3 regions of the Peribacillus sp. NPDC097675 genome follow, and region 1 is predicted to be linked to each of the others. Evidence: predicted binding sites of a transcription regulator. Region 1 holds the regulator's gene; each other region holds the start of a gene.
What was found. Region 1 encodes LexA, which represses DNA repair genes until DNA is damaged. Its sites were predicted from a motif close to CGAACATATGTTCG; they were not measured.

Region 1 (10,185 bases):
AAAAGTCGTACAAGCCAAGGATTATAAGCAAGGTGCGCAGGCTTTATATGATAGCGGATACGCTGGAGATATGAGTTATCCTGCCAAATTAATCGAAATTATAGAGAAATATAAGCTCTACGAGTGGGACCAGGTGGATATCTATCACATGGTCGTGTCGGGTGACACAGTTTCATTCTTAGCTAAGAAGTATGATAGCTTAATAGCAGATATAAAAAGGTGGAATAACCTTAACGATAATTATGTCATAAAAATTGGACAGAAATTAAGAGTTAAATAGGGTATTTATATGTTTAACAAAAAACCTTTCGTATTGAAGATCTGGTCATGATAACCTAAGAGGTAAAGGTATATAGTTTAAATGGAGGAAACAAATTGACTAAAAAATCGCTAATGCTTTCTCTTCTATTGTCACAAGGTTTATTCTTTGCAGGTCTTCCAATTTTCCTTCAACTTCCTTTATACCTGAATCCATGGGTGATTATGGTTGTTTGGTTTTGTTCCTTAGTATTCGTGGCACTCATCGTATTGTGGATTAGGGGTGAAACCATGACGGTTTCGCGATGGTGTTGGAATTTAACAATCGTCACTTACAGTTTATCTATATTGGTCTTACTATTCTTTCGTCCTAAAGGTCAGGAGTATTCTTATAATTTCACTCCTTTTTCTACAATTTCAGCTTATTTATCAACCGATTCATATTGGCTTGTTTCATTGTATAACCTTAGCGCGAATATCCTGTTATTCATTCCTTTTGGACTGTTCTTACTGTACAAACAAGGAACAATGATGCCTGCTATTCAAAGATTCCTGATTCCTTTTTTCTCGATTTTAAGCATCGAAATGGGTCAGTATGTTTTTCAAAGAGGAGGTTTCGATATAGATGATCTTTTTTTGAATCTAACTGGTGTATATTTGGGATATTTCCTGTTTCAATGGTTCGTCAAAGTAATTGTTATTCTTCCAAAAAATCAGAGTGCAATGTAAGACCACTATAAAGAAAGTAAACAAAAAGCCAACCTGTCCTATTATGGACTAGCTGGCTTTTTGTTTTGTTTACCTTAAGCCTTTCATAAAGGATTGTATCTTAGGTGATATTGCTAACAAGATAAACCCTAATACGAGAGAAGAGATACCGATTACTCCGAAATAAACCATTTCCGTTTGTTCTGAGTAAAATCTAACAATTTGTGCGTTTAATGCCTGTGCTGCTGCATTAGCTAAGAACCATAAGCTCATCATCTGTGATGAGAAAGCAGATGGAGCAAGTTTAGTTGTAGCTGACATTCCCACGGGTGACAAACAAAGCTCTCCAATTACTACAAGGAAGTAGCTAAGTACAAGCCATAATGGACTGACTAAGGAACCGGAGCCTCCGAAATACGATGGAACCAAAATCACTAAGAATGATAAACCAGCAAAGAATAGACCAATCGAGAATTTTTGGGGAATGGTCGGCTGGCGTTTCCCTAATTTTACCCATAACCATGCGAATATTGGAGCTAAAGTAATAATGAACAATGGGTTCAAAGACTGGAACCAGGCAGGTGAAATAGTAAAGCCTGCAAATTCTAACTGTGTCCGTTTATCAGCATAATTTGCTAAAATAGTTGAGCCCTGTTCTTGGATTGCCCAAAACATGACGGCCGCTATAAATAAAGGGATATAGGCAATTAAACGAGATCGTTCAACAGAAGTTGTTTTTGGACTACGATACATGAAAATGAAATACATAGTCGGAATAAGAATTCCTAGAATACCAACAAGACCAATGAAACTATTTAGCGTTAAAGTGCCCGTAACAATAGCGATGGCACTGATGATTGCAATAATTATTATGGCTAGGCCAATCTTAGTGTAAACGGATTTCCTTTCCTTAGGAGCTAAAGGATTCACAGGTTCTATTCCTGCAAGGCCTAAGTTCTTTTTCTTTGTTGCCATAAAGACGATTAACCCTATGAACATACCGATTGCCGCAATACCAAAACCAAGATGGAAATTGTAGTTCGTTCCAATTGTTCCGACAATTAGAGGAGCAATGAATGCACCCGTGTTAATTCCCATGTAGAATATGCTGAAACCAGAATCGCGACGATCATCGCCTTCAGCATAAAGATCGCCTACAATGCTGGATACATTTGGTTTTAAAAGGCCTGTTCCTAGTACGATTAGTACCATGGAGACGAAAAACATGGAAATGCTACCGGGGATAGCAAGTGCAATGTGACCAAGCATAATCAATATACCACCGTAAAAAACGGATTTGGCTGTCCCGAAAATTCTATCAGCTAACCAGCCACCGATAATCCCGGACATATATACTAGCGATCCGTAAATGGATACTATGGCAAGAGACGTTTTTTCATCAAGGCCTAATCCACCTTTAGATACCTCATAGTACATATAATATACAAGAATAGCTTTCATTCCATAATAAGAAAAGCGCTCCCAGAACTCTGTGAAGAAAAGAGTGAATAGACCCTTAGGGTTCCCGAAAAAACCTTTTTGAGGAATGCTATCCAAAATTTTCTGTTTATTCATCGATGACATACATTCAACTCCCTTTTATTATAGTATAATAACTTTTCTTTAACCGGTTGTAAAGAATATTTAGTGTATTTTAATAATAATTCTTAATAGGTTGATTATTCATCGTTCTCATGAAAATAATAGTTCAATCTTACCCCTCTATCATATTAAAATCCCAGATTAGAGTAGTTTCTTTTAGTAGCGTAATGTGGATCTGAAAAAGTATTTTATTAACAGTTTACTGAAACGTAAATGAGTATAACTAATGAACTATTTCAATGAATCAAGATGGACATGTAAATGGAATGCTATAAATCCATAAGTAAGAAATATGTGTATAAGATACGATATTGAAATAAAGGAAGCAAAAAACAATTAGGAGGTACTGGAGAATAAAAATAGGAAAAATGTCTTATCGACAAAAAACGACAAAATACTTATTCTAGTATAGAAAGCAATTTGATTGTTTTCTTTTTTACCATGTTGTGCAGCCTGATAATTGCAGTTATCAGGCTGCATTTATTATTATAACCATATAATATTATTTAATCGTCCATATACAACTCTTTTGGTTGAATAGCATCATATTAAAAAGATCCATTTAATCTTTCAAGCCGCCTTTTTAAGGTGGCTTTTTTATTTTGTCGTGAATAAGCGTCTGGTATAAAGAAAGTGAACATAAACAAACGAAATAGGTAGTATTTTCGTTCTTTGTTGCACTGTTCTAATGATAAATATAATTCATAAATTTAAGGGAAGGGAGGTGGAAATTTTTGGAACTAATATGGATGTTAATTGTTGGTGGAATAATTGGATGGCTGGGAAGTCTGATTTTGGGAAGGGATATGCCGGGTGGAATTATTGGAAATATCATTGCTGGATTTGTTGGAGCATGGCTTGGTACAGCAATTTTAGGACCAATAGGACCTGAAACTGAAGGATTTTACATTGTGCCAGCTTTATTGGGCGCAATAATCGTCGTGTTTATCGTGTCAATAATTATGAGAAACACCAGATGGAGATAGAACGAGGGCAACATTCATTCAAAGGATTTTTCAGGATTACAGTGTAGATGAAAGAACTTTGTGATATATATTTGTCCATTATTGTTTGAAAATGCTGTTCAACAATGCTGGACAGCTTTTTTTGTGAAAAGATTTGTTTTTATTAATTCGAATGATGATCAGATTCCCTAAAAGACAGTATTGCCGTCTTCAGTGCGGCATAATTTCCAATACTGGCATATCCATAAAACCACCCCATAAAAATTCCTGTCATCAAGTAATGCCGATGACTAATGAAAATGGAAAGGATTAAGCCAAGACCTAAAGCTATGGATGGTATATATTTCCGTGGGAGTGGAAAAAGGATTTTTATGATTTGAGTCAAAATCATGATAGTTGGAATGGCAATCACTGCATCCCAAAAATTAGTATGAATAGTAGGGAAGTCCATGGTAGCACCACTTTCAAAGAGAAATATCTATGGATTAATTTCACCGATTCTAGAAGGATTATACATCCTAATATTTACATCGTTCATCCTAGATCTATATTTCGTGGTAAAGGCACAATAGTCTATCAATTAAAATATTTAAGTTCAAGCCATTTACGTCTCTACTAAAAAGAAAGTTTATATTATTCTTTCTGTCATATAAATGGAAAAGATACATAGATTATAAAGATTATAAAAACAAAAAAAGCGCATAGCGCTTTTAGTGAATTTGTCTATATAAACCGATTACTCTTCCTAGGATTGTAACATCTCTTAGAATAATAGGCTCCATATTGGAGTTTTCCGGCTGAAGTCGTATGTAATCCGGTTCCTTAAAGAATCGTTTTACAGTGGCTTCATCATCTTCCGTCATGGCCACGACGATATCTCCATTATTGGCGTTGCTTTGTTGCTTAACGATTACATAATCACCGTCGTGAATTCCTGCTTCAATCATACTTTCCCCCATAATTTCAAGCATGAATACATGATCATCATGTGGAACCATGCTTTCAGGAAGCGGGAAGTATTCTTCTATATTCTCAATCGCAGTTATTGGTAAGCCCGCTGTTACTTTACCGAGTAGTGGTACGTTAACTACGCTTGTTTTTGGTATATTATTAGCTTCTTCTATATTCAAGATCTCAATGGCCCTCGGCTTAGTTGGGTCGCGTCTGATTAAGCCTTTGCTTTCCAAACGAGACAAATGACCATGGACAGTTGAACTTGATGCAAGTCCCACAGCTTCGCCAATCTCTCTTACGGAAGGTGGATAACCTTTTTGGCGGACTTCATCTTTTATGAAATCAAGAATGTCCTGCTGTCGTTTTGATAGTTTAGTCATATGTGCACCTCTTCTCCATAATTCTTTGCTATATTATAGCATGGCTTACTTCTCTATACAAACATAAGTTCGAATTTCAATGTTGACTGAAACAAGTGTTCGTATTATAATTCAATTATAAATTAAGAACGAACATATATTCGCTATGGAGGGATATTGATGAAAACTTTTTACAAAAATAATATGTATACGATTCTATTAGCAGGATTGGTATTTATCTTTTCAATTTTATTTTCTTTCACATTAGACAAAAATCAAGATAAAAAATTTCTTTCTATAGAAGTAAATGAAGGTGATACAATATGGGAGATTTCCGAGAAATATGGTCAGACTGAATTGACAAAAAAAGAATTCATTGGTTGGATAGAAGAGTATAACGGTGTAAGGGCAGATGCTATTAAGGCTGGTCAAATAATTGTCATCCCCGTTGAAAATGATAAAGTAGTCCAAAGTTTGGCTAGCAAGCAGTAAGTAGTAAAGGTAGGGTCATATGAAAGCAGTCATCTATTGTCGGGTAAGTACAGAAAAAGAAGCACAGGAAACCTCGCTTGCTAGGCAGCAAGAGGAATTAGTGAAGTTAGCGGACAATAAAGGCATGGAGATTGTTTCCGTAATAAGAGAGCAGGCAAGTGGTTACGAATTAAATCGTGATGGGATATTTGACATGCTTGATCTTTTTAAAGCGAAAGAGGCAGATGTTCTATTAATTCAAGATGAAACGAGATTGGGAAGAGGAAATGCAAAAATTGCCTTGTTTCATGTTATTCTCAAAGAAGGAGTTAAGATTTATACACTTTCCCATGATGGCGAATTGGAACTATCGGATTCGGATGCCATGGTTATCCAAATTGTTGGTATAGTAGAAGAATATCAGCGGAAGTTACATAATTTAAAAATTAAACGAGGAATGCTCCGAGCGGTTGAAAACGGCTACCGGCCCCAAAAGAACTTGAAGAACCAAAGAAATTCTACTGGTAGAGAACGTAAAGAAGTACCTATAGAAGAAATTGTAAAACTGCGTTCGAATGGATTAACATTTGCAGAGATTGCAGCTACTCTTAGAGGCTTTGGTTATGACGTATCGAAAGCTACTGTAAACCGCAGATTTCTGGAGCATTATCAGAACACACAGGAAAACCAATCTTAGAACTTGTAATTTCACCTTTTTTTTTATACCATGTCAATATCCGCATATATATGAAGGAGCGAAATTATGTTATCAAAAGAAAAACTCGCCCGTATCAATGAACTTTCTAAGAAGGCTAAGGGAGACGGCTTAACGGTAGAAGAGGCTAAAGAACAAACTTCATTGCGAAGTGAATACCTTGAAACATTTAGGCGTTCTATGGCAGATACGTTGGAACATGTTAAGGTTCTGGATCCTGAAGGCAATGATGTTACACCCCAAAAAATTAAAAATATAAAAGAAAAAAAGGGTTTGCATTAATGTTGTAGTGTAAGATTGGAACCCTTCATTTGGCCAATCTTAAGAAATATTAAGTAAAAAAGAGAATGCATCGATGTATGTATTCTCTTTTTTAGTTCAAGCTAACTATGGTAATTCTTAAAATAGTAGAAAATTGAAATAGCTGTGAAAGAAATGGTTATTTTAGTTGTGATATTAACCATGTCAATATAATATAAAGATGTACATTACAGGAAGGGATGTTTTACACATGTTAGATAAATTAGATGCGCTTTCTATTAATACAATTCGTACATTATCGATTGATGCTATTGAAAAGGCTAATTCCGGTCATCCCGGCATGCCTATGGGTGCAGCTCCTATGGCATATAAACTGTGGACTGAATATATGAATCATAACCCAAAAAATCCTGAATGGTTCAATAGAGACCGTTTTGTTCTATCGGCAGGACATGGCTCTATGCTTTTATATAGCCTTCTTCATTTATCAGGATATGGATTGACTATCGATGACTTAAAGAGTTTCCGCCAATGGGGCAGTAAAACTCCTGGACATCCTGAGTATGGACATACAGCTGGAGTTGATGCCACAACAGGACCGCTTGGTCAAGGAATTGCAATGGCTGTAGGTATGGCATTGGCAGAACGTCACCTGGCTGAAAGCTACAATCGTGACTCTTATAATGTGGTTGATCATTATACATATAGTATTTGTGGTGATGGAGATTTAATGGAAGGCGTTTCAGCTGAAGCAGCTTCTTTAGCAGGTCACCTTCAGCTTGGAAGACTTGTCGTTTTATATGATTCGAACGATATATCTCTTGATGGTGATTTAAGCCAATCCTTTAGTGAAAGTGTAGCTGACCGTTTCAAAGCTTATGGCTGGCAATATTTGCGTGTCGAAGACGGTAATGATTTACAAGAAATCGCAAAAGCCATTGAAGAAGCAAAAACGGACGAGGCCCGTCCGACATTAATTGAAGTGAAAACAGTAATTGGGTACGGCTCTCCGAATCGTTCTGGTAAGTCGGCTGCACATGGTGCGCCTCTTGGTGCTGATGAAATGAAATTGACGAAAGATGCATACAAATGGACATTCGAAGAAGATTTTTATGTTCCAGATGAAGTATATACACACTTTAATGAGTCTTGCGTCGAAGCAGGAAGTAAAAAAGAACAAGCATGGAACGATCTATTTAATGATTACAAAGAAACTTACCCAGAACTTGCTGAACAACTGGAGTTAGCTATCAAAGGTGAATTGCCTGCTGACTGGGATCAGGAAATTCCAGTTTATGAAGAAGGTAAGACACTGGCTTCACGTGCTTCAAGTGGAGAGGTGTTGAATGCATTAGCTAAAAAGCTTCCAAACCTTATTGGGGGTTCAGCCGATTTAGCAGGATCCAATAATACGTCTATCAAAGGCGCGACAGATTTATTACCTGGAAACTACAGTGGACGTAATATTTGGTTTGGTGTACGTGAATTCGCTATGGGAGCAGCAATGAACGGTATGATGCTTCACGGTGGCTTAAAGGTTTATGGCGGAACATTCTTCGTATTCTCTGATTATCTGCGTCCTGCTATTCGGATGGCGGCTTTAATGGGGCTTCCAGTTACGTATGTCTTCACCCACGACAGCATTGCTGTTGGTGAAGACGGTCCGACACACGAGCCTATAGAACAACTAGCTTCTTTACGAGCCATGCCGAACCTTGGTGTGATCCGTCCAGCTGATGGTAATGAAGTAGCTGCAGCTTGGAAAGTTGCTATGGAGACTAAAGATAAACCAACGGCACTTGTATTAACACGCCAAGGATTGCCAACTATTAAAGATACTTCTGAAGCAGCATATGAAGGTGTGGTAAAAGGTGCATACGTCATATCTAATTCTAAAAAAGAGGTAGCGGACGCATTACTGCTTGCTACAGGTTCTGAAGTTAACCTTGCTGTTGAAGCACAGAAAGCATTAGCTGAAGAAGGAATTGAAGTTTCTGTTATCAGCATGCCATCATGGGATCGCTTCGAAACTCAGTCAAAAGAATACAAACAAAGTGTGATTAACCCGGCAGTTAAAAAACGTCTAGCCATAGAAGTGGCTTCACCGTTTGGCTGGGATCGTTATACGGGTGATGAAGGAGAAATATTAGCGATTAATCATTTCGGAGCTTCAGCGCCTGGTGGTAAAATCATGCAAGAGTTTGGCTTTACCGTTGAGAATGTCGTGTCCCGTGTTAAAGCAATGCTTGCAAAATAATATTGATTAGTTAAAAACTGACACCATTTCAAATGGTGTCAGTTTTTTTCTTATATAATGAAGAAATATAAATTATTAAGGGAAATATCTTACATTCGACAAAAAAAGATTAAAATTTCTCCAGCAAACAACATATCTTATAAATTTGTCAAGATATAATAAGAATAAATATATTATTGTTTCCATGTGTCACATATAGGGGGAACCTTTATAAGATTACCGGGCAAATACTAAAATAATGTGTTGGTTCATAAATAGGAATCCTAGGGAGGTATAGGCTTATGAGAACTTATCAGATTTTTTTGATTGAAGATGAATTTGCCCATCATTATTATGGCAGGGAGAAGCTTTTTTTCAATTTGTTTTTAGAATATATTCAAGCAAAGGATGGACTGAAGAGTATTTTGCAAAAACAAATTGAATATATTACAAAGACAGTTCCAGTGATCCAATTACAGGGAGTTATTGAACAACGGTTAAAGAAAAAAATGAATTTTTGGTCACAAAACGGTAAATACTATTTAGAAAAAACAAACGGTACAAGCACAAGTAAAGCGGCTTTAACCTTTGAAGGCGATTCCATCATACTCAAAGCAGAAGGTGATTATGAAGCGGAGACTGCTTTCTTCGAATGTATTCGTAAATGTGAAGCAGGTTTTCTTGCAATCGATTTTGACCACAAAAAATATGGCTGGTTAAAACCAATAAAAGAAAGAAAATTTGTCTAAATGGGGGACTTTTCCCTAGCGGGTATTGTATAATAATCTTTGGTCTAGTACACTGATGTTAGACAACATGAAGGAGGAAATAGTATGTGGGTTTACATTCTAGTTGGCGTACTAGCATTGATCTTAGGAATAGTGCTAGGATTTCTCATCGCTCGTAAATACATGATGGATTACTTAAAGAAAAATCCGCCAATTAACGAACAAATGTTGAAAATGATGATGATGCAAATGGGTATGAAACCGTCCCAAAAGAAAATTAATCAAATGATGAGCGCTATGAATAAACAACAAACAAAATAAAACCTTACATATCAAGGTTTTTTGATGGTATATCAGTACAAAGATGAAGTTCAGATGGGCATGATAAGTCAAAGACTGAATCCTTCCTTGGATTTTTCTTTTTATTTGGTTAATCCTTCATATTTCTATTCTAATACCACCCATTCTGTTGAAAGATTAACAGAGAGGTGGTATTTTTTATGGTTTTTGAAGAATATTTCTATTACTGTTAGGCACGAGGTAATCACGGAAGACAATGACTAACAAGAGTTAGGAGTATAGAACCTAAAAATACTTGAAAGAAAATTTTTACACTAAGAAGGCTCTGATGTATTTGGTGGATACTCTCTTATAGAAACAGTCCTCTTTAATATTTTGTCCTTAAAATATTGCTTCCTCATTTGGGCATATTAATTAGAATCTTCTTTAGTGTTGGACTTATGAAAACAATTAGATTTTTTCAGTTAATGGTATTAAGCCCGTTAGCGTACGTTGATATTGATATGCAATTTCAATTGCAAAAATCATTTACATTAAATCCATTAGCATTACTAAAAAGGTTAAAGCTGATGAAACTTTGTAAATGGTTACTACTACGTAATTAACAAAGTGTTGTGTGAATTTTGAG
Region 2 (10,185 bases), on a different contig from region 1:
TTTCATTATTCTTTAGTGATAGGTTAATGAAACTCTCCTAGGCTGTTGACTTCCTGGTCTTCATTAGGAAGTCAACAGCCTATTTAAGTAACGTTAATGAGGGACTACATATTTAGCGAGCTCTTTACCGATTTGATTACCCATCCGCTTTGATTGCGCGGTGGCTTCTTGAACACAGGAGATAAACGCTTCTTGTACCTGCTGGGCCTCAAGTGCTTTCAGACCGGCTTCTGTGGTTCCGCCTGGTGATGTTACTTCTTTTCGCAGTACTGCTGGCGTCTTCGGCGATTTCTGTAGCATCTCAGCTGCACCGGTAAGTGTCTGAAGGATTAATTGCTTTGCTGTTATGGCATCGAGGCCAATGGATTCCGCCGATTTTTCCAGAGCTTCGACCAAGTAATAAATATATGCAGGGCCACTTCCCGATAATCCTGTTACAGCATCAAGTTGTGTTTCTTCGACAATGGCGACCGAACCTACCGTTTCGAAAAGAGTGATTGCCGTCTTTAATTGTGAATCCGTTGTATGTGTATTAGCTGAGATGGCAGTGGCCGACTTCCCAACGGCTGCTGAAGTATTAGGCATAGCCCTGATGATGGCAACCTGTTTGGCCGCTATTCCTTCTAAGCTTGCCGTATGGACCCCTGCTACAACGGAAATAAACAGCATATCTTCACGGATATATTCCTTTATAGATTGCATTGTGGCTAGAATATCCTTCGGCTTTACTGCCAGTACTACTATATTTGCTCCTGATAGCAACTCTGGAAGAGAACGCGTAGTGGTAATTCCGTATTGATCCCTTAAATAAGTAAATCGTTCATCATTTGATTTATTGGTCACATAAATGTCAGCCGAGTTAATGACTTGCTGAGTGACCAAACCGGAAATGATCGCTTCAGCCATCGACCCAGCCCCGATACAAGCTATTTTTTTCATTTCACTCACTCCTTTAGTACATACTATTAATGGTCAGTTTCTCCAAAAAATAAAAAGACCCCTCATCCAATAAAGGACGAAAGGTCAACTTCCGTGGTACCACCTTTGTTCAACTTCCGCAATGAATAAAAAGGAAGCTGCACTTGAATCCGTTAACGTGGGAATACCGTCAGTTTTTACTGAAGGCTCATAAGGTAGGTTCAATAATAGAGAGGGCGGTGAAGCTTTTCAGCAGTATTAAGGGCTTCACTCTCTTTACGCCATCAATTATTTACTTGGCCTCAATCATAGCCGTGCCGTTTTTTAATTACTTGTGATTATGAGGGATGCATGAGTACTCTGTCAATATTAATATTTACGTAGTCTTTAAAAGCAATCATGAATTATGTGAAAATAATGACAACGTTTAGGATTACATGTAAAATAGTGATTACATATTCATTTTTTTGAAAAAGTAGCGAAATAATCAATTTTATGGATGTAAAAATTTATTTAAATATAATATATAAGGTGGAAACAAACATGGTGAATTGGAATGGAGACATCGCGAAGCTTTCTCTGCCGACGCCGTTTGCAGTGGGTGATGTAAATGTATACGTACTCAAAGGGGAGGCATTGACTCTAATTGATACGGGTGTTAAAACTGTACAATCAAGAGAGGCACTGGTTTACGGGCTTGAAGAATTAGGGCTGAAACTATCTGATATTGAACAAATTATCTTGACGCATCATCATCCCGATCATGCAGGTGCACTTGATTTCTTTGATAAGGAAGTTCCTGTATATGGACATCAAAACAATCAGCGGTGGCTGACTCTTAGTGATGAGTTCCTTGACATCCATAATGCTTTCTTTCTTGACTTTGCAGGGAAGTTGGGTGTTGAGGAAGAATTGAAACATAAATTGATACATGACCGAGAAGAAATCAAGTTTCTCAGTAAAAGGAAGCTGCAAGGTTATTTAGCGGAAGGGGACGAGCTCCCAGGACTTCCGGGTTGGCGGGTAATCGAGACCGCTGGACATGCACAAAGTCATGTATCCTTTTATCGGGAACGTGATGGCGTGATGATTGCGGGTGACCATTTACTTGCAAAAATTTCGCCTAATCCACTAATGGAACCGCCATTGCTTATGGATGGTGTTCGTCAACGGCCTTTGCTTCAATATAATGCTGCGCTTCAAAAACTCTTGGACTTTACGATTTCGAAAGTCTACTCCGGACATGGGGGAGAAATTGATGGAGACAAAGTGGCCGATCTGATTCGATATAGACTTGAGCGCCAGCATAATCGGGCCATGCAGGTGAAAAGCATGCTTCAAGAAAAACCTTTAACGGGATTTGAAGTGTGTCAGCAACTTTTCCCGAAAGTGTACCGTCAGGAAGTCGATTTGACACTCTCGGAAACGGTAGGTCAGTTGGATTATTTAGAAGATTTGGGTGAAATCGTAACGGAAATGAATTCAGGTGTCGTTCTGTATTCAAGTGCGACAACGGTTTCGAAGGGGATAATTTATTGAGTAAATTGCGAGGGAAAGTCATTGTCATTACAGGGGCTTCTGGAGGAATCGGTAAGGAGATTGCCATTCATTCTGCACATCTTGGAGCCAGGCTTGTTCTTTTGGCAAGGAGCCTGGATAAATTACAAACACTGAAAGATACCCTGATTAACCAATTTGGTGTTGACGTTTTTGTATATAAGCTGGATGTTTCCGATACGGAGCAAGTGGAAAAGGTCTTTGCTGATATCCAAGCCCAAGTCGGTACCGTAGACGTTTTGGTCAATAATGCTGGGCACGGAACGTTTAAAGAAGTCCTAGATACGGACTTAGAAGAAAGCAAAGCGATGTTTGATGTCAATGTGATCGGAGTGATGGCCTGTACGAAGTTTGTACTTCCCAATATGAAGCGCAGACAAGCGGGCCACATCATCAATATTGCCTCACAGGCAGGGAAAATTGCAACGCCTAAGTCTACACTATACTCTGCCACCAAGTTTGCGGTGCTTGGCTATTCAAATGCTCTCCGTCTGGAATTGATGGCGGACCATATTCATGTGACTACTGTTAATCCAGGACCAATTGCAACGAATTTTTTTAATATAGCCGATGAATCCGGGACCTACGTGAAAAGTATCCAAAAATTCATGCTTAAGCCCGAGAATGTTGCAAAAAAAATCGTGGGCGCTATGTTAACAAATAAACGGGAAATTAACTTGCCTGGCTGGATGAATATGGCGGGTAAGTGGTATACGTTATTTCCAAAAATCACTGAGACCATTGGAAAAAAGGCATTTTTTAAAAAATAGCTTCTAAGTGCCCTCTCTATGTAAGTGAGAATAACCACTTAGAAGCATCATAAGAAACCAAGGGGAGTGTCACATGACATTCTCTTTTTATTTTGAAAATAATATGCATTTATATTCCATTATTTGTAACCCTTTTGTTGATGAATTCGTCTATTCTAGTAGGAGGGATTTTTATGAAGTTGGTAATGGGAATACCTTTTATCTGTTTATGCCTTTTTATTATTTTGGGGGGCTGTCACTCCTTCTCTGATGAAAAGTCTCAAAAGACCATTGGTAAGGGAGAAGAAGGCTTTATTACGGATTTGGATGATAAGCGAATTTTAATAAAAGACACGTATTACAAAGTGAACAACCATACAGATATACAAGATGAGGAAGGGAATAAGCTCAGTTATTCAGATTTGATGATAGGGATGAAAGTTAAACCATGGTACCAAGGAGAGATTGAAAATTCCTTCCCTTCGAAAGCGGAAGCGGAGTTGATAAGGGTTATACAAGATGAACAAAGCATTGAGGAGCAAAAGGCTGTGACTGCTGCACTTAAGCATGTGACTCAAGCGGTAAGTCAGCGCTTCATGGTTCTTAAAATCATTCATTTTCCTGCTGAGCATGTATATAATATTGAAATGATGAATCGCTCCAATTTAGATTCGTCCTTTACTGTGACCGTAGAAGATTCTACTGAAGAAATCTTATATATAAAATAATGACAGGGCAGAACCACTATGGATTCTGCCCTGTTTGTGTTGGTCGCCTACTCAATTTGTTTATAAAGTTTTTGCACCCAGGTATTTTGGAGCCCAATACGTGTTACTCATATCGGTAATGGTAATTCCTTTAGAAGATGATGCATGTATGAACTGATTGTTGCCAATATATATTCCTGCATGGGAAACACCCGTTTTTCCCGAAGACGTATCAAAGAATACAAGATCGCCTTTAGATGGCGAAGATACTTTTAATCCAGTATTGGCATAGAGCTCGGATGTTGTCCGTGGCAGAGTAATTCCCTGTGATTTTTGGAATACATAATATATGAACCCCGAACAGTCAAATCCTGCAGGTGTCGTTCCAGCCCATTTGTATGGTGACCCGATTAAGGTCTTTGCGTAATTAATCAGGCTTGTATTATTGACATTGTAAACGCCAAGCGCGTTAAATGTATTTCTACCTGCGATTCCATCGGCAGTCAATCCTTTAGCTTTTTGAAGCTTTTTTACTGCAGCTGTAGAATAGGAGCCGTAGTATGTAGTAGGTGAACCAGTGTATGTGAAGTAACCTTTAGTACTTAATAGTTGTTGTAGTTGTTTGACGTCACTATGTGTCATTCCGGGTCTGAGGGTTTGATCTCCAATATTTGCAAATGCTTGGAGCGGGTTCAGCATTAATGCAGAAGCCACAGCAGCTGAAGCAATCCATTTCTTCATGTTTCTCATTTCCTCTCTCTATCTCTCTCTTTATCTATCTTAACAATATTATCCTACAATACCAATGTGACATTTAACTCAGTTTTTGATTACAGTTTCATTACAAAATATAGGTACTATGAAGGTATAGAAATTGAATGAAATCCTTTATTCAACTGTGATAAAAGGTAAAAAGAATCAATTTTATATAATAGTCTAGATTCTAATAGACTATGTCCATGAAAAACAACTTGGATATAAAACATTATTTTAGTATTATAGTATTTTTATGGTAAATTAAAACGTTGAATAAAAAGGTGGAAATTTGTCATGAAACTTCCATTGAATGAGAACGTGTATTCGTTTAGAATTAGGGGTATAATACAAAAGCGAACATATATTCTATATAGGGTGAAGAAATAATGAATTATAGCATGATGCCGAAACAATCGATTATGTGTATAGATATGAAGAGTTTTTATGCTAGCTGCTCGGCGGTCATGCTTGGTTTAGATCCGCTCGACTGTTATTTAGCAGTGGTTGGCGACAAGAGTAGGGAGGGGAGCATTGTACTTGCGGCTTCCCCAAAGCTAAAGAAGGAATTTGGTATAAAAACAGGTTCTCGAAAGTTTGAGATCCCAAAAGATCCACGCATTATAGTCGTCGAGCCAAAAATGGCCACTTATTTGAGAATTTCGACAGAGATCACCCGCTTGTTTCATCGCTATGTTCCGAAAGAAGCGATTCATGTATACAGTGTGGATGAAAGTTTTTTGAAAGTCGATGGAGCAGTTTCCTTATGGGGAGATGCCTGGAATATTGCTGGGAAAATAAAAGATGACATAGAAAGGGAATTGCAGATTCCAAGTGCAATCGGAATTGGCCCGAACATGCTGATGGCGAAGCTTTGCCTCGATCTCGAGGCCAAACATATAGGAATAGCAGAGTGGACATATGAAGATGTACCCAACAAGCTTTGGCCGATCTCTCCACTTCGTGAAATGTGGGGGATAGGAAGGCGTGTAGAAAAAACCCTCCATGGAATGGGGATATTCACAGTCGGGCAGCTTGCCAATTATGATCTTGAATTGCTTGAAGCGAAGTTCGGGATTATGGGCAATCAACTTTATCATCATGCTTGGGGAATCGATTTGTCAGATTTAGGAGCACCGATTATAGAGGGGCAGGTCAGCTTTGGCAAAAGTCAGATTTTACTCCGTGATTACAAGGAAGAGCACGAAATTAAGCAGGTTATGCTAGAAATTTGTGAAGAAGTCGGAAGAAGGGCCCGCACCCACAGAAAGGCAGGAAGGACGATCAGTCTAAGCATTGGTTACAGTAAGGATGAGTTTGGCGGAGGTTTTCATCGTTCTCGTTCAATCGACGAACCGACGAACATCACGATGGATTTGTATAAAGTCTGTCTGGAGCTTTTTCATGAAAACTATCATAAGCAAAAAACCGTTCGCAGCATTTCGGTCACGCTCTCGAATATTGTGGAGGATAACGAAATGCAGTTGACTTTATTTGACGCTTCACGTTGGAAAAAGCGGGAGTTGAGCTATACGGTTGATCGTATTCGGCATAAATACGGTTCAAAATCGCTGTTGCGCGCGGTTTCGTATACGAAAGCGGGGACGGCGGTTTACAGAAGTGGGTTGCTTGGCGGGCATAAGGCTTGATGAGGTGAGTAGAGGAGGGAAAATAATGATTCGTGATCGGGGACGTATCAAGTGGACATCGATGATGCTACCGGAGCATGTGAAGATGCTCCGAGATTGGGTGGGAGAAGATGGCTATGAAAAAAAGCGTATTCTCGATGAACAGCAGTTTGAGGAAATGAATGCTGTGATGGGGGAAGCGATGGAAGAAGGTAAGGAAGTCTCGATTGCCTATTATGATAGAAATCGGTATCAGCTTTTAATTGGAAAGATTCATTATTATAATGAATCCTTGCAAAGACTTCATGTTATTGATCACTTTCAGCACCCACATTATATTCAACTTGCCAATATAGCTGATGTTAGGTTGATGTAATAGTTTTAGGTCAATGTGGTGGATACTAGAAGAGGTATGCCGGAAAAAGGACAGCCGCCCCTTTATCGTTTATAATTAGGGAATGGAACGAATAGGAGGCAAACGGCATGTATATTAAATGGACAGAAAAAGCAGCGGAAAAAATTTCCGATAAAATACAGGGAAAAGAAGGACAGTTACAGTTGAAATATGATACAGACGGCTGTGGATGTGTAGTAAGTGGTGTGACAGCACTATGGCTCGTCAAGGAGCTTGAAGAGGGGAACGAAAAAGTGGAGACTAATGGTATTCCTATTTATGTCGAAAGATCCAAGATGATCTTTCTAGATGAAGTCATGACAATAGACTTTGTGACTGAAGCAAACTGCTTTCAGTTGAAAAGCCCGAATCAAATCTTGAATCCGAGAATGAGTTACTTTACTAAATTCTAAAACAAAGGCAAAGGGAGAATCCCAATATTATTGGGATTCTCCCTTTGCCTATTTCAATAAGACTTGTTCGAGGAATTGATCAATCCGTTCCTCATACTCCTGTGAATTCTCATTATATGATTGTGCGTGAGCACCTTTTTTTGCGAGGTAAAGTTCCTTTGGTCCCTGTTTTGCTTCATACAATTCCAGTGTCATGGAAGCGGGAATGAACGTATCAGGTTCACTATGGATGAATAATATTGGTTTCTTGATGTTTTTGATGAAATGTATCGGTGACACTTCGTTGGTCCAATATCCGTCACGAATCTTAATGAACATACGGCCCAGGGGGAATACGGTCCAGGCTGGTAACGGGATGTCCATCATGCTGATTTGATGTTGAATCTGTTTCTCAAAATTAGAAAATGGACAATCGGCAATATAAAAATCCGCTCCATCTTCAAGCATTCCGGCATATAGAAGAAGGGTCACGGCCCCCATGGATTCACCATGAATGCCAAGGAAAAGGTCTGTACCTTTGCGTTTTTTTAATTCATCGATAACAGCCTTCAAATCGAATTTTTCATAATGTCCATAGCTACTCGTTTCCCCACCAGATTCTCCATGACGCCGGTGATCATATATAATCGCATTGAAGCCACGCTTGAGAAAAATGTTCATGTACTTGATCGAGTTCATTTTGTTCTCCGTCACACCGTGAGTAACAATGATCCACTTATTCGTCTGATGCGGTTCAATAAACAAACATTTCAAGGGATATCCAGATGGAGAAGGTACCCAAACTTCTGTTTTGGGAAGATTATCAAAGTCCGCTTGAATCAAGCGTTTAGCCAAGACTTCGCGATTTTGAATGAAATCATCTTCCTTCTTTTTCATGTACATGAGACGATTCGAAAAGTAAACGCCAATACCGATCATATACGTCAAAATGCCAGCTATCGCGAGACCCCATTTTTTCATAATGAACCTCCTCGTTTTTAGTTTATTTTACCATGTGGAAAAATAAAGAGAATACTGTTTGGAAATCGTAACGAGCGAAACCGTAGTCATGGTATAATAATGTCATAATGTCAGGGGGTTTTAAGGATGAAAAAGAAACAGCAGCGAAATCAAAACCAAAGTAGAAAACAAGATAAAGAATCATCGTCATCATTGAAACTTGGTGATATGCTCAATCAAGATATTATGTCCCAACTTCGTCAAAAGCAAAAAGAATTGAATGATGTGGAACAAGAGAAAAAAGCAATAGAAGAAGAGAAGAAACGTGAAGAAAGAAAACAGCGTGAGAAAAATAAATCATTCGAAGAGCTGCTGGGTGAAAGCAATCTTAATTGGAAGAACTATAAATAGTTTTAATAAGGAATGAGTTGTTTACGGCACGCTGACTCAAAAGACTAGTGGGAAACATCTTCGTTACAACTAACGGAGATGTTTTTTTGTAAGGATAAATACCTTTAAGGGAACCAAACCACTCCATCTTCTGTAGAACTGACCAAAGTCCTTTATTTTATAAGGCATAACGATTATATTAAAAGTAAGTTTGATATGTATGTTATATTGAATGGACTACTATTAGTTGGTGATAAAATGGAAAAAAGAATAGAATCTGTACTGGAAAATCAACTATGCTTCCTTCTTTATGCAAATTCGAGAGAAATGACCAAGAAGTATAAACCGTTGCTTACTAAACTTAACGTGACGTATCCTCAATATCTGGTTCTGCTTGTACTTTGGGAACAGGATGCACTTACAGTGAAGAAATTGGGAGAGTTGCTTGCTCTTGACTCGGGAACACTTACTCCGATGTTGAAACGAATGGAGCAAAACGAACTCATTGTTCGTGAACGATCCACAGAAGATGAAAGGTCTGTCATGATTCGACTGACGAAAAAGGGGCTTGATTTAAAAGAAGAAGCCTGTTTCATTCCCGAACGCATTTCAGATATTTCAGGTGAAGATAAGCAAGTAGTTGAGGATTTAAAAGTATCACTGCTTCAGCTATTAAAAACCTTGCAAGCATTGTAGGGACAGAAAAACGCCTGGGAAACCCAAGCGTTTTTTCGTTTGCAAATTATTGGTTCAATCTACTTCAACTTCAATGGTAACATCCACATTGCCATTGATTGCTTTTGAATAAGGGCACATTTGATGAGCTTTATGGACGAGAGTTTCGAATGAATCTTTATCGACTCCAGATCCTCTTACTACTAATGTTACAGCCAAGCTGTACTGATGCATATCACCCATCAATAAACTGACATTGGCCGTGACGTTTGAAGTGAAAGTAACTCCTTCAATCTTTCCAACCGATTGTAAGGCACTGTCAAAACAAGCCGCATAGCCAGCTGCAAAAAGCTGTTCGGGATTAGAAGCTTCAGGCATTTGTTTAGCTCTTGGCGTCCCAGGCATCGCAATATCAACCGTGAAGTTTCCATCAGCGGAAATGGCCGTTCCTTCTCTTCCACCATCAACCGTTACCGATGTCGTAAATAATGTTTTTGTCATTGTTTTTCTCCCCAATCTCTATATTAGATTGTGCACAATTGAATTGTATAATATCAATAAGGAAATAGCAACTAAAAAGACCTTGGTGAATTATAAGATTCTATTCATTTCCTCTATAGTGAAGAAAAATAGGCTACCCAACATAATAAAAAGAAAGGTAGCCTACTATTTCATAAATGTTTAATTCTAAATTGGTTTGGTTAGTATTCCCGATGACTTGTATATTTGCTTGCTTTAGTGAGTTTTTTCAAAACATCAAGTTCATCATGTGAAAGAGAAGAGCTGTTGGCAGCCTGACAGTTTTCACGTAGCTGCTGTACAGAGCTGGCTCCGGCTACGGCAGAAGCAACGCATTGGTTCGATAATACATATTGAAGAGCTGTAGCATTCATTTTTTCACCGGAGAACTTGTCTTTTAACTGTGGAAGCAAATCTTTGAGTTCGTTATAGCTATAGTCGAGATAGCCCTCCTCAGTAGCCTTTTCAAGCATTTTTTCGCTAAGGAGTCCTTTGGCAAGAGGCCCACGGGCTATGATGCTAATCTGTTTATCTTCCAAAAGT
Region 3 (10,185 bases), on a different contig from region 1:
CTTTTCCTTCGCCCTTGTCAAGGCAACATAGAGCACACGCATTTCCTCTGCAATCAACTCCAACTGTTTCTTTTTCTTAAAAGCAAGTTGAGGGAGGGATGGATAGGTTATCCGCAATTCGGGATTGACATATTTAGCAGCAAAGCCATAGTCCTTATCCAATAAATAGGGCTTCCTCAAATCCATCATATTGAATTGCCTAGAAAGGCCTGCAATAAACACAATCGGAAACTCCAGCCCTTTTGAGGAATGAATCGTCATCAGTCGAACGACATCTTCCTGTTCACCTAAAGCCCGCGCCGCACCTAAATCATCTCCACGCTCCTGCATCCTTTCTATGAAACGCAAGAAACGAAAAAGCCCACGGAATGAACTCGCTTCGTATTGCCTAGCCCTATCATATAGCGCCCTTAAATTGGCCTGACGCTGTTTACCACCTGGCATTCCCCCCGCAAAATCATAAAATTGGGTTTCACGGTACAAAAGCCAGATTAAATCTGACAAGGCCTCCTGTCTTGCCAGTTTCCGCCATTTCACCAGCTTTTTATAAAAAGAAGAAGCCTTAACGTAAAGATCCGGGTACTCATCAGGATCACCTTTCCTATAAAAATCGGCTAATGCCTCGTAATACGTGCCCGTATGATATAAACGGATTTGTGACATTTCCTCTTCGTCCATCCCCACAATCGGAGAACGGAGAACCGAAGCCAAAGGGATATCCTGTTGGGGATTATCTATTACTTTTAACAAGGAAATCATGATCGCCACTTCGGTAGCTTCAAAGTATCCGGAGGACAAGTTGGCATAGACAGGGATTCCCTGCTTCTTAAATTCCTCCATGATTTGTGGAGCCCATGGCATGGAACGAAGCAGAATGACCATATCCCGGTATGTCGCTGAACGGTATTGATTGGTTTTCGTATCATAGATTTGTTGTTTCTCGTTTATGGCCTGTTTAATGAGCTTAGCCATCATCCTTGCTTCCAACTGAGCCTTTTCCAATTCCTCGGCTTCAAATCCTATTTCCGTTTCCTCGGTTTCCTGGCTTGGTTCGCCTATATCAGCTGCTCCATCAATTAAATGAAGTTCAATAGGATAGGCATTCTCTTCCGGGTATGGCGCGCCTTTTTTCAATTGCGCATCCTCATCATAATCAATCTCGCCGACTGTCAGACCCATCAGCTGTTGAAACAGGAAGTTGGTCCCATCAAGAACTTCCTTCCGGCTCCGGAAATTCCGGTTCAAATCAATCCTCAATCCGGAATCTGCTCCATCATGGTTGAAGCGTGTGTACTTTCCAAGGAATAAATTCGGTTCAGCTAATCTAAAACGGTAAATCGATTGTTTGACATCGCCTACCATGAACAGGTTCCCGCTATATTCACCATCGGCCGTCACCAGTTTTAAGATCGATTCCTGAACAAGGTTCGTATCTTGATATTCATCGACAAGTACCTCTTTGAACTGATTACGATATTCGATCGCGGCCTCTGACGGCTTTCGTTCCCCATCAATAATTTCGCCCGTCAAGATTTGTAGGCAATAATGTTCCAAATCCGCAAAGTCGACCAAGTTTTTTTCGGATTTTGCGGCAAAGAATTTTTTATCAAACTGTGTAACGAGCATGATGAGTGTATCGACATACCCCTTCAACTCGCGAATATCACGTAGATAACTTTCAGGTTTACGCGAAAAAAGCTCTTCCTGCAATGATTTAATGATTTTCTTCGCTTTATCTCGATGCTTAGTGGCTTCATCCACTATTTCTTTGTCAAAATCCTCTCCTGTACAACGTTTTGCCGTTCCAAATTTCACGTTTTGAATTTCCTCGTAAAGAGAATTCCAGGAAAGGTCCTTAACTTGGGACAGTTTGGCCACCACATCGAGATCAGCTAAATAGTTCTCCGCCCTTGGCGCAGGTCCGCCGGGAACCTTTGTCAGTTCTAATGATCTCGCCAACAAATCCTTGGCTGTGTCCAGTTGCAAACCAATATCGAATTGTAAGGACTTGATAAACGGAAGATCATCGATCCCCGCGTCTTCAGACAAATCATACATTTCAGCTGCATGATTGAGCCATTGATCAGGATTCGGGTTCGAACGGGAGAAATCATAGAGTGACCGGACAATATCTTGAAGCGCATCATCATTTCGGTCGCTTGTAAAGGCATCGACCAAATTAAAGAAGGCTTCATTATCGCTCTGGCCATACTGCTCCTCGAAAAGTTCTTCCATCACTTCATCACGTAGTAGCTGCGCTTCCGTAGAGTCAGCAATCCTAAAGCCTGGATCAATCTCCGTCAAATAATAGTATTTCCTGATCACTTCTAAACAAAAGGAGTGAAGCGTAGAAATCGATGCACGATTAATCAGACTTAGTTGCTTACGCAGATGCTGGGATTGTGGATTTTCATTGATTTCCTTTTCTAATGCCTCACTGACCCGATGGCGCATTTCGGCGGCCGAAGCATTCGTGAAGGTCACAACCAATAGCTCATCCACATCTATTGGATCATCTTCCGTTATGACCTTTTGTATAATGCGATTGACCAGGACCGCGGTTTTACCAGAGCCTGCAGCGGCAGCAACGAGAATATCCTGATCTTTTGCCCAAATCGCCTTCCATTGGTCTTCTGTCCACGTCACGCCTTCAGGAATCATTGGAATGTTTGTTTTGCTCATTTTCCACCCTCCCCTCTCAATAAATCCAGAACATCATTTTGTTTCTTCTGTGGCAAATTCCTAAATTGGTTTTCCTCCAACGATTGATCGAATTGGCAAACCGATTTAAAGGAACAAAAAGTACATGGTGTTTTTTCCTTCATTTTATACGGAGTAATGCCTACATCTCCATCCACCATCCGATTACCGGAATCCTGGTAGACCTTGCGAACATGATGGTTTAACAATGAGAAGTCTTCCCGGCTAGCAACTTTGGATGCCGCTAAAAGGGAACCATCCTTTTTAAATCCTGCAGGTATGACGTCTGATTTACTGGAAGTATCTATATCAAGAGACGTGTCCATCATTTTGATGACATTCGTTTGATCCAATACAAGTCCATTCATTTTGAAACTCTTATAGATTTCTTCATCTATTTTATCCAAGCTAAGCATCCCTTTAGATTTGACGACTGGATTATGAACATGGAAATATAGAACACCTGCTGGAATCGCCTCTTTACCGATAAGCGATTGGGATTGTGATACGACGATATCGAGGTAGGTCAGCATTTGTAGAGCAAGTCCATAGTAAACTTCACTCATGTTCAATTCCTTCTCACTCGATTTATAATCAAGGACACGCAGATAGACGCCGCCCTCTCCTTCATCGGCTTTATCCACCCGATCTATCCGTCCAATCAATTCCATCTTCGTCCCATTTTTCAGAGTGAACGATAGTGGGGGTAGTTCTCCATTTTTCCCAAAGCCTAGTTCCAATCCGATGGGCGCAAATCCACTTACCTTGGCATGGTCGCTTAAGACGATTGAGGCACGGCCAATTACATGCTCCAGTTTTCTACGCAAGTAATGATGGCGGTTCGTACTTAACAGGATTTGATTTTGAAGCTTCGGTGCAAGCTGTTCCACCGCCCGTCTTGCCAACTCCAAACATTGCTCTTTGGTCAAGGAAGACCACGGGATATCATGCTCATTTAAATAATCCGAAATCATTTTTAATGCTCCATGGAACATTTCACCAATATCCGGTGCATCCAGTCGGAAAACTTGACGTTCCCTTAATTTCAAACCATGAGCGGCATAATGGGAAAACGGACAGCTGTTGAACATCTCCATTCTCGATACACTGGTTAGAATGGTTTCACCGTATAATTGCTTACTCGTTTCCTCAGACAGTTTCATCGTTTTATTTTGGTAAAAAAGACTCGACAGGACCTTCGTTGCGGTCGGTCCAACCATCTCATCCTCCATGATGGCATTATATACATCCCACCAAAGTGGATGGATCGGATAGTTCCGTTTTTTCAGCTGCAATTGCGCAGCTAGATAAGACAGGGCCACCTCATGGTTCGCTGCATATTTCACCTGTTCCTCAGCAGGCAGGTCGGATGGATCGTTCATATAAAAAGCCTCGGACACATGCGGCAATACATCTCTCACTCTTTTTAAATAGGAGGAAGGCAGAAGGGCTTTTCCTTCTTCATCAGCAAGAGGATATGATAAATAAAGAGATGTTGACGGTGTAGTGAATGCTTTATACGCCGTGAATTCCTCATCCAGAAGACGAATTTTCGAACTCGGCGCAACATCAAGCCCACTCGCCAATAGCTTTTCGCGGTCACTATCGGAAAACACTCCATCAGAAACGGCTTTTCCCGGTAAAACCCCTTCATTCAGACCAATAACGAAAGCAGCCTTCACGTCATCCAGTCGAGAAAGGTCAAGATTAGCGACAAGAACTTGATCGATTGCCTGTGGAACTAAGGAAAATTCCAAAGATTCCAGACCTGCTTCAATAATGATCGCAAACTGTTTCAAGGAGATTTCCTGTTCACTTAACAGTTCCACGAATTGATCAAGCAAATCCACAACCGCATTCCACGATTGTTCATGCTCCCTAGCTGAAACCAGATCGCCGTCCTCTTCTGCTTCAAGTTTCAATTTCTCCAATTTTTCCGGTATATGCAATTCTTCCAAATATAAATAAAGGGCCTCGCACAATTCCCGTCCATTCATAGCTTTTTTCAAACGTTTTGATAGCTTAATAATAGGCTCTGTAAATAATTGCTTCAAATCATTGAGCTCTTGCTCCAGTTGCATTTCCTTACTCGTTTGGGGACGGTCCTCGAGCTCCAAGCCACGGAATCGACGATATGTCCAACGATCCTTCGTTGTCCACCCAGCCCCCTTAATCCCTCTGGCAAGCACGTAATTTTCAAGCTTATCCACCTGTTCACGCATTCGGTCATGACTTTGTTGCAGGGGAAATAGAAGTTCTGTCTTAATTGCCCGAAAAACCGGTTCGTAGCGCCAAAATCCATTGATGACTTCCAATGTCGACCTTATCAGTTCAATCAATGGATGATTGAGCATCGTGCGTTTGGAATCGATGAAAAGCGGGATTTGATAATCACGGAAAACCGTTTGTAGAATATCTCCGTATGCGGCCCCATTGCGAACCAAAATCGCAATATCCCGAAAACGGCACTGTTCTTGTCTGACAAGCGTCAAGATATTCCGAGCCACTCCTTCAATCTCTGCTCGACGATTAACAGCCTGGGCAATCGTTACACCAGATGGCTGATCATACTTTTGCGCAGGACGATGGGCAAAATGAGTTTCAAGATGTTTTATCCCAGGATTCTCGAATTTCGCCGCGTTGCTTAAAATGTGGTCTTCCTCAATAAATATCCCCGTTCTTTGTCCCGCTTGATAAAGTTGATGATATAGATTCCCCGTTTGCCTGAACAAGTGCAGATCATCCGGAGCAAATTGCCGATAGGGTTGATCGAGTGTCAACGCAATCGTTACACTTTTACATAGCTTCATCATTTCTTCCACAATCATTAATTCCTGTGGTGTCAAACTGTAAAAACCATCCATATAGATATCCGCATTTTTTATATAAGTGGACTCTGCCATTTTTTCTATCAGTAAAGTAAAATAATCCTCTGAATCTAAATATTTGCCGATCATTTCATCCTCAAATGATTGATAGATAAGCTCAAGATCGTATAATTTATCCTGTATTCCACTACCACCTGGTGATTTTTCCTCCAAGTAATTCCGAATGTCACCTGGCTCGATGCAGTACTGCTTGAATTCGGCAAGCATTTGTTCCATCTGGGCAACGAATCCCTGCTTATCAGCCGATCGCCGGAACATTTTCAGATCATCTTTTTTATCCTCCATAATCTTACGTATCAGCATATTAACGCCAACACTGTCCAAATGGATTCGGCTCATGCCACCTGTCTCCTGGAGAACGCGCCATGCTAACCGGCTAAAGCTGAAAACTTGCGTTCGAATCATTCCTTCGAGACCTGGTGTTTTGATTAATTTATATTCGGATAAAAATGTCATCTGATCAGGAACAAGATAGATGATCGGATCGCCTTCAGGGTCTTCCAATAAGCTGGTGCGAATTTCGTCCAAGACCTTTGACGTTTTACCTGTGCCCGACCTTCCCATTAAAAAACGGAGTGACATCTGTTTCCCCCCTTTTACTTCATTATATCTAGACCCATCATACCAGAAATGCCGTCTACTTTTTGATACGTTTCTTTTTCCATTTATGATTATTTTCCTTTAATTTTACCCTTATGCAATGAAAAACACCAACCGTACGTTCGTATTTAAAACAAAAGAAAAAAGCCCTTCTTATCCAGGCTCCTGCAGTACTTTACTTTAAAATCAAGAGGATTGGCCAATATCTTGGATTGACTGTACCTTCAGTCTCCCGATACCCCTTCCTTCAGTCACTTTCTTACCTTTTATATAACCATTAACCTCTAGAAGGCCTATTCCCGTTTGGCAAAAAACCGCAATATCCACAATAGATACTTTCATCAGGCGGGTGATTCTCTATTCTCCATACCCTACTGCTTGTATCGTTTATTTCCCTTCCTCCCTCTTCATGCTTTTATTTAACCGCACCTCTAATCTTTTTCCTACAAACCATAGGATGAAGATAATGATTCCGACAATCACTGTACGTACTGGCTTATGAATAAGCGATACTATATCATAACCAACAAAACTGATTGTAAAAATCATCACTGCTTTCCCGCCAATTACTGCCAGTCCATATTGTAACGTGCTTACCTTTGAAAGTCCTGCCACGATGTTAACGATGGCAGATGGCGTGAAAGGGAAACAAAGCAAGAGAAATAACGGACCGAAACCATGGCTTTCCACCCAATTCATCAACCTTTGTACCCGTTTATGTTTTTGAAGAAAGCGAAAGAACCTCATCTGGCCGTATCTTCTAATGATTAAGAAAATCAGAAACGCACCAGCTATCGCTCCTATCCAGGAAAATAAAAATCCCCACCATAGGCCAAAAGCGGTAGCATTGGCTACGACAAAAACAACCAATGGCAAAAATGGCAAAAAGGCTTCTAGCATTGGCAATAAAATACCAGGAATTGGACCGAATGAACGGTATTGCTTAATAAGTTCTGATATATGTTCAAGTGTTATCCACTCAAGTACCGCATCAAGATTCATGACTATCTCCCTCGGCTTGCTTTCTATTCAAGCAGCGTCTCTTAATAAAAAATCCGTCCTATTTTAGATATAACACTTTCCCCTTAAATTGCAAGAATAAATGCCCATCTATCATCATACTTTCCCTATCTCAGGAAATCATAATCTTATTAACAAAAATTTCACGCGAGTGGGAAAACCGCTTGCATATCAAATATGATTCAGTTAGGATATAACAAGAACAAGTGTTCTATTTCTGTTCTAACATACATAACATAAGAAAACGTTTATTAGAAAGGGGCGGTCAAGATGACCCGCATACCAGAGGATGACCGAAATATGATTGAAAAAGCCATCTACCTTCCCATGGTGATTACAGTCTTAAACCGGGATCTCAAGGTCATCGAATTAAGTCCTTTTAAATTAAAAAGGCCCTATTTAGAGCTTATCGAACGCGCTCTAAAATCCGTCCAAGAAGACCTTGTTGAGGTACGACGCTACTTGCGGAAGGAGAATATCAAGGTAAGTAAATTAAATAGCGATGAATCTTTTACTATGTATTGCTTTTTATATAAAGGATACGAAGAGCACCATAACTACTTTAATCCCCGTCTCCGAAATAAAACGGAAGAAATATTATGTCATTACCTTTTTCAAAGGGGATTTAGAACTGAGAAAATTTAGCCTTCTTTATTTCTAGGAACAATGAAAAAGCCAACAAATACTGTTGACTTCCTTTTATAATTTATCCGTATATTTGTTGAGCTTATCGGACATCTTTTTAATTTCTTCTACAAAAGTAGAGATTTCCTCAATGGAAGCCGCCTGCTCTTGACCCACAGAAGCTATTCGCTCAATTGATGTCCCCATTTGTTGCGTCACTTCTTGGATTTGCACTAATTTTTCACGGATCATTTGAGTAGATGTGACCGTTTCTTTGGAAAACTTCCTAATCTCTTTGGCTACGACTTCGAACCCTTTACCTTTTTCACCTGCACGAGCGGCCTCTATAGCTGCATTTAATCCTAATAAATTCGTTTGGGTTGCCACTCTTTTAATCATGGACAATATTTCATCCGTATTTTTAACATCTTCTCCAGCTTTGTGAGAGGAATCTAGAAGTTCAGTGGAAACGCCTGCTAATGAATGAGACCCTTCCGCAATATTAATAATTCTCTCATTGGCTTGACTCAATGATACTGAAATTTGATCCGCAATCGACCTCAGTTCACTTTGCCTACGTATTTGGATGGCTATACCACCAATGACTTGATTATTCTTATCATGAAGAGGCACGGCTGTTCCAGTAAATTCAAAACCATAAAAATCAGCCGGCACCTCAGACTTTAATGGTTTATCCTGACTCAATGCTATAGCGAGAGGTTCTTCTGGATTCAATAACTGCCCTTTTTTGATATGTAAATTTATTCTTTCACCAGGGAAATATTCAATGAACTTTTCTAAATCACATATGGCTATCGATAATTCAGAGGGAACTGCCGCTTTAATTATAGGTACCATATTAATTATACTTTCCAGCGAATCAATTTTCCCAAACATATTGTTGTACACTGTTGCAACACTCCATCCCTACTATAAAGCTAAATTTTACCAAAGAATACTGTTCTAGTAAATATTTTTTGCCTTATTTCTTAATTTTTAAGATGAAGAGAAATCTTACCTGTTGAAAATTCTAATAACGCTTCCATGTAATACCCGATTGATTACTTCAGAGACGGATATTTCGAAATCATTTCTGACGCTTTTAGGCCGTCGGATTCGGTAAATAAATAGAAAGATTTTCTTTTGGTTTCCTCGATTCTTTGGATCAATTTGGATTTTAAAAAGGAAGTCCGATGTAATTGGTTTTCAAACGAACTGCTCGATACGTCGATATCGAATGATTTTCTATTTCTGAAAGTGATCGTTGTCTGTTTAGAGTCTAGTCGCGTAAAGGAGACTACATGTTCATGAGATAACCAGGTGCATTGAGGACGCAAGGGAGATGTAGTCGGAAAGAAGAAAATTGAACTGGTCGGATCGATGGCAATGGGTGCCTTGTGGGTGATATTTATGAGTTGTTTCGTACCATCTTTCCTTCCACCGTAACTTGAACCAAAGTACTCACAGCTTTTCTTGATAATATCCAAGGGCTTGAACGGAGAAATGAACTCATCTTCCAACTCAATGATTCGAGAGTAAATCTTACTTCCATAATTAATCGGCATGACCATTAGTGTATAAGGAGTAATTTCATATTCTTCGATTATTCCTGTACAGCTTTCCTTCAAATTACATCCACCTCTTCCTATTTCATTTATCAAGTACCATCCATCTTTCTTAATATCGTTGAAGCTTTCCATTTTGGGCGGTCCCAGTCAAAACGGGTTAAATTCACCACTATAATAGCATAATTCACCTAACTTACCTTCAAGTTCACAAAAAATTAAAAATTCTTTCACAAGCCTTATCATCTCGTCATTTTAACGACACAAACTCATTTTATCTAATTATTTTAAATTTTCTGTTGATTTTATATCCATTAATCCATATACTAATAAAAAGGGTCAGGGGTGGTTACTTTGAAAAATGATAAATCATATTCAGAGTCAGTGAAGTCCTTATCAACGAAGGAAATCAAAAATGATGCAGCCGTTCAGGAAATGTTAATTGACATGATCATTATGGAATCGTTCCTTACGACTAAAAAGAATATCCTTACAAAGGAAATCGATGAAGCTCTGGATACTAAGAACAAACCTCTATTCCTCAAATTAAGCACTGATTTGAATGCCTTATTGAAACAGTTTGGAAATTAATCAAATTATGAATGAAATACCTTAGAAAAAGCCTCCCTGATACGGGAGGCTTTTAAATTCGTCATCATTCTTTATGAAACATTCCCATGACCTCAGTCGTTTCGGTAATATTAACGAAGGCTTGTGGATCCACTTCTTTTATCATCGCCTTCACATCGGTTAACTGGTAACGTGTAATGACCGTCATCAACACTTTG

Region 2: a site for LexA is predicted at 5,042-5,055, ahead of ACQKL5_RS02435 (DNA polymerase thumb domain-containing protein). Genes of this name have one in related genera too.
Region 3: a site for LexA is predicted at 6,300-6,313, ahead of addB (helicase-exonuclease AddAB subunit AddB). Genes of this name have one in related genera too.

The regions. Positions count from the first base shown of each region.
Region 1 covers NZ_JBNNSK010000002.1:171,547-181,731, reverse strand. The annotation lists gene ACQKL5_RS04150 (glucosaminidase domain-containing protein) at 1-280, shown strand, start outside; gene ACQKL5_RS04145 (VanZ family protein) at 376-987, shown strand; gene ACQKL5_RS04140 (peptide MFS transporter) at 1,057-2,550, opposite strand; gene ACQKL5_RS04135 (GlsB/YeaQ/YmgE family stress response membrane protein) at 3,318-3,554, shown strand; gene ACQKL5_RS04130 (hypothetical protein) at 3,697-3,984, opposite strand; gene lexA (transcriptional repressor LexA) at 4,244-4,867, opposite strand; gene yneA (cell division suppressor protein YneA) at 5,027-5,338, shown strand; gene ACQKL5_RS04115 (YneB family resolvase-like protein) at 5,358-6,014, shown strand; gene ACQKL5_RS04110 (DUF896 domain-containing protein) at 6,081-6,314, shown strand; gene tkt (transketolase) at 6,544-8,550, shown strand; gene sirA (sporulation inhibitor of replication protein SirA) at 8,853-9,278, shown strand; gene ACQKL5_RS04095 (YneF family protein) at 9,363-9,578, shown strand.
Region 2 covers NZ_JBNNSK010000001.1:485,507-495,691, forward strand. The annotation lists gene proC (pyrroline-5-carboxylate reductase) at 94-939, opposite strand; gene ACQKL5_RS02415 (MBL fold metallo-hydrolase) at 1,462-2,457, shown strand; gene ACQKL5_RS02420 (SDR family NAD(P)-dependent oxidoreductase) at 2,454-3,245, shown strand; gene ACQKL5_RS02425 (DUF3221 domain-containing protein) at 3,419-3,952, shown strand; gene ACQKL5_RS02430 (C40 family peptidase) at 4,013-4,672, opposite strand; gene ACQKL5_RS02435 (DNA polymerase thumb domain-containing protein) at 5,074-6,333, shown strand; gene ACQKL5_RS02440 (YolD-like family protein) at 6,359-6,688, shown strand; gene ACQKL5_RS02445 (iron-sulfur cluster biosynthesis family protein) at 6,796-7,119, shown strand; gene ACQKL5_RS02450 (alpha/beta hydrolase) at 7,168-8,079, opposite strand; gene ACQKL5_RS02455 (YqkE family protein) at 8,206-8,469, shown strand; gene ACQKL5_RS02460 (MarR family winged helix-turn-helix transcriptional regulator) at 8,707-9,144, shown strand; gene ACQKL5_RS02465 (Ohr family peroxiredoxin) at 9,199-9,624, opposite strand; gene ACQKL5_RS02470 (aldo/keto reductase) at 9,825-10,185, opposite strand, start outside.
Region 3 covers NZ_JBNNSK010000003.1:48,250-58,434, reverse strand. The annotation lists gene addA (helicase-exonuclease AddAB subunit AddA) at 1-2,682, opposite strand, end outside; gene addB (helicase-exonuclease AddAB subunit AddB) at 2,679-6,170, opposite strand; gene ACQKL5_RS05675 (hypothetical protein) at 6,375-6,530, opposite strand; gene ACQKL5_RS05670 (TVP38/TMEM64 family protein) at 6,576-7,190, opposite strand; gene ACQKL5_RS05665 (hypothetical protein) at 7,479-7,853, shown strand; gene ACQKL5_RS05660 (methyl-accepting chemotaxis protein) at 7,908-8,729, opposite strand; gene ACQKL5_RS05655 (competence protein ComK) at 8,894-9,460, opposite strand; gene ACQKL5_RS05650 (IDEAL domain-containing protein) at 9,752-9,988, shown strand; gene ACQKL5_RS05645 (YitT family protein) at 10,053-10,185, opposite strand, start outside.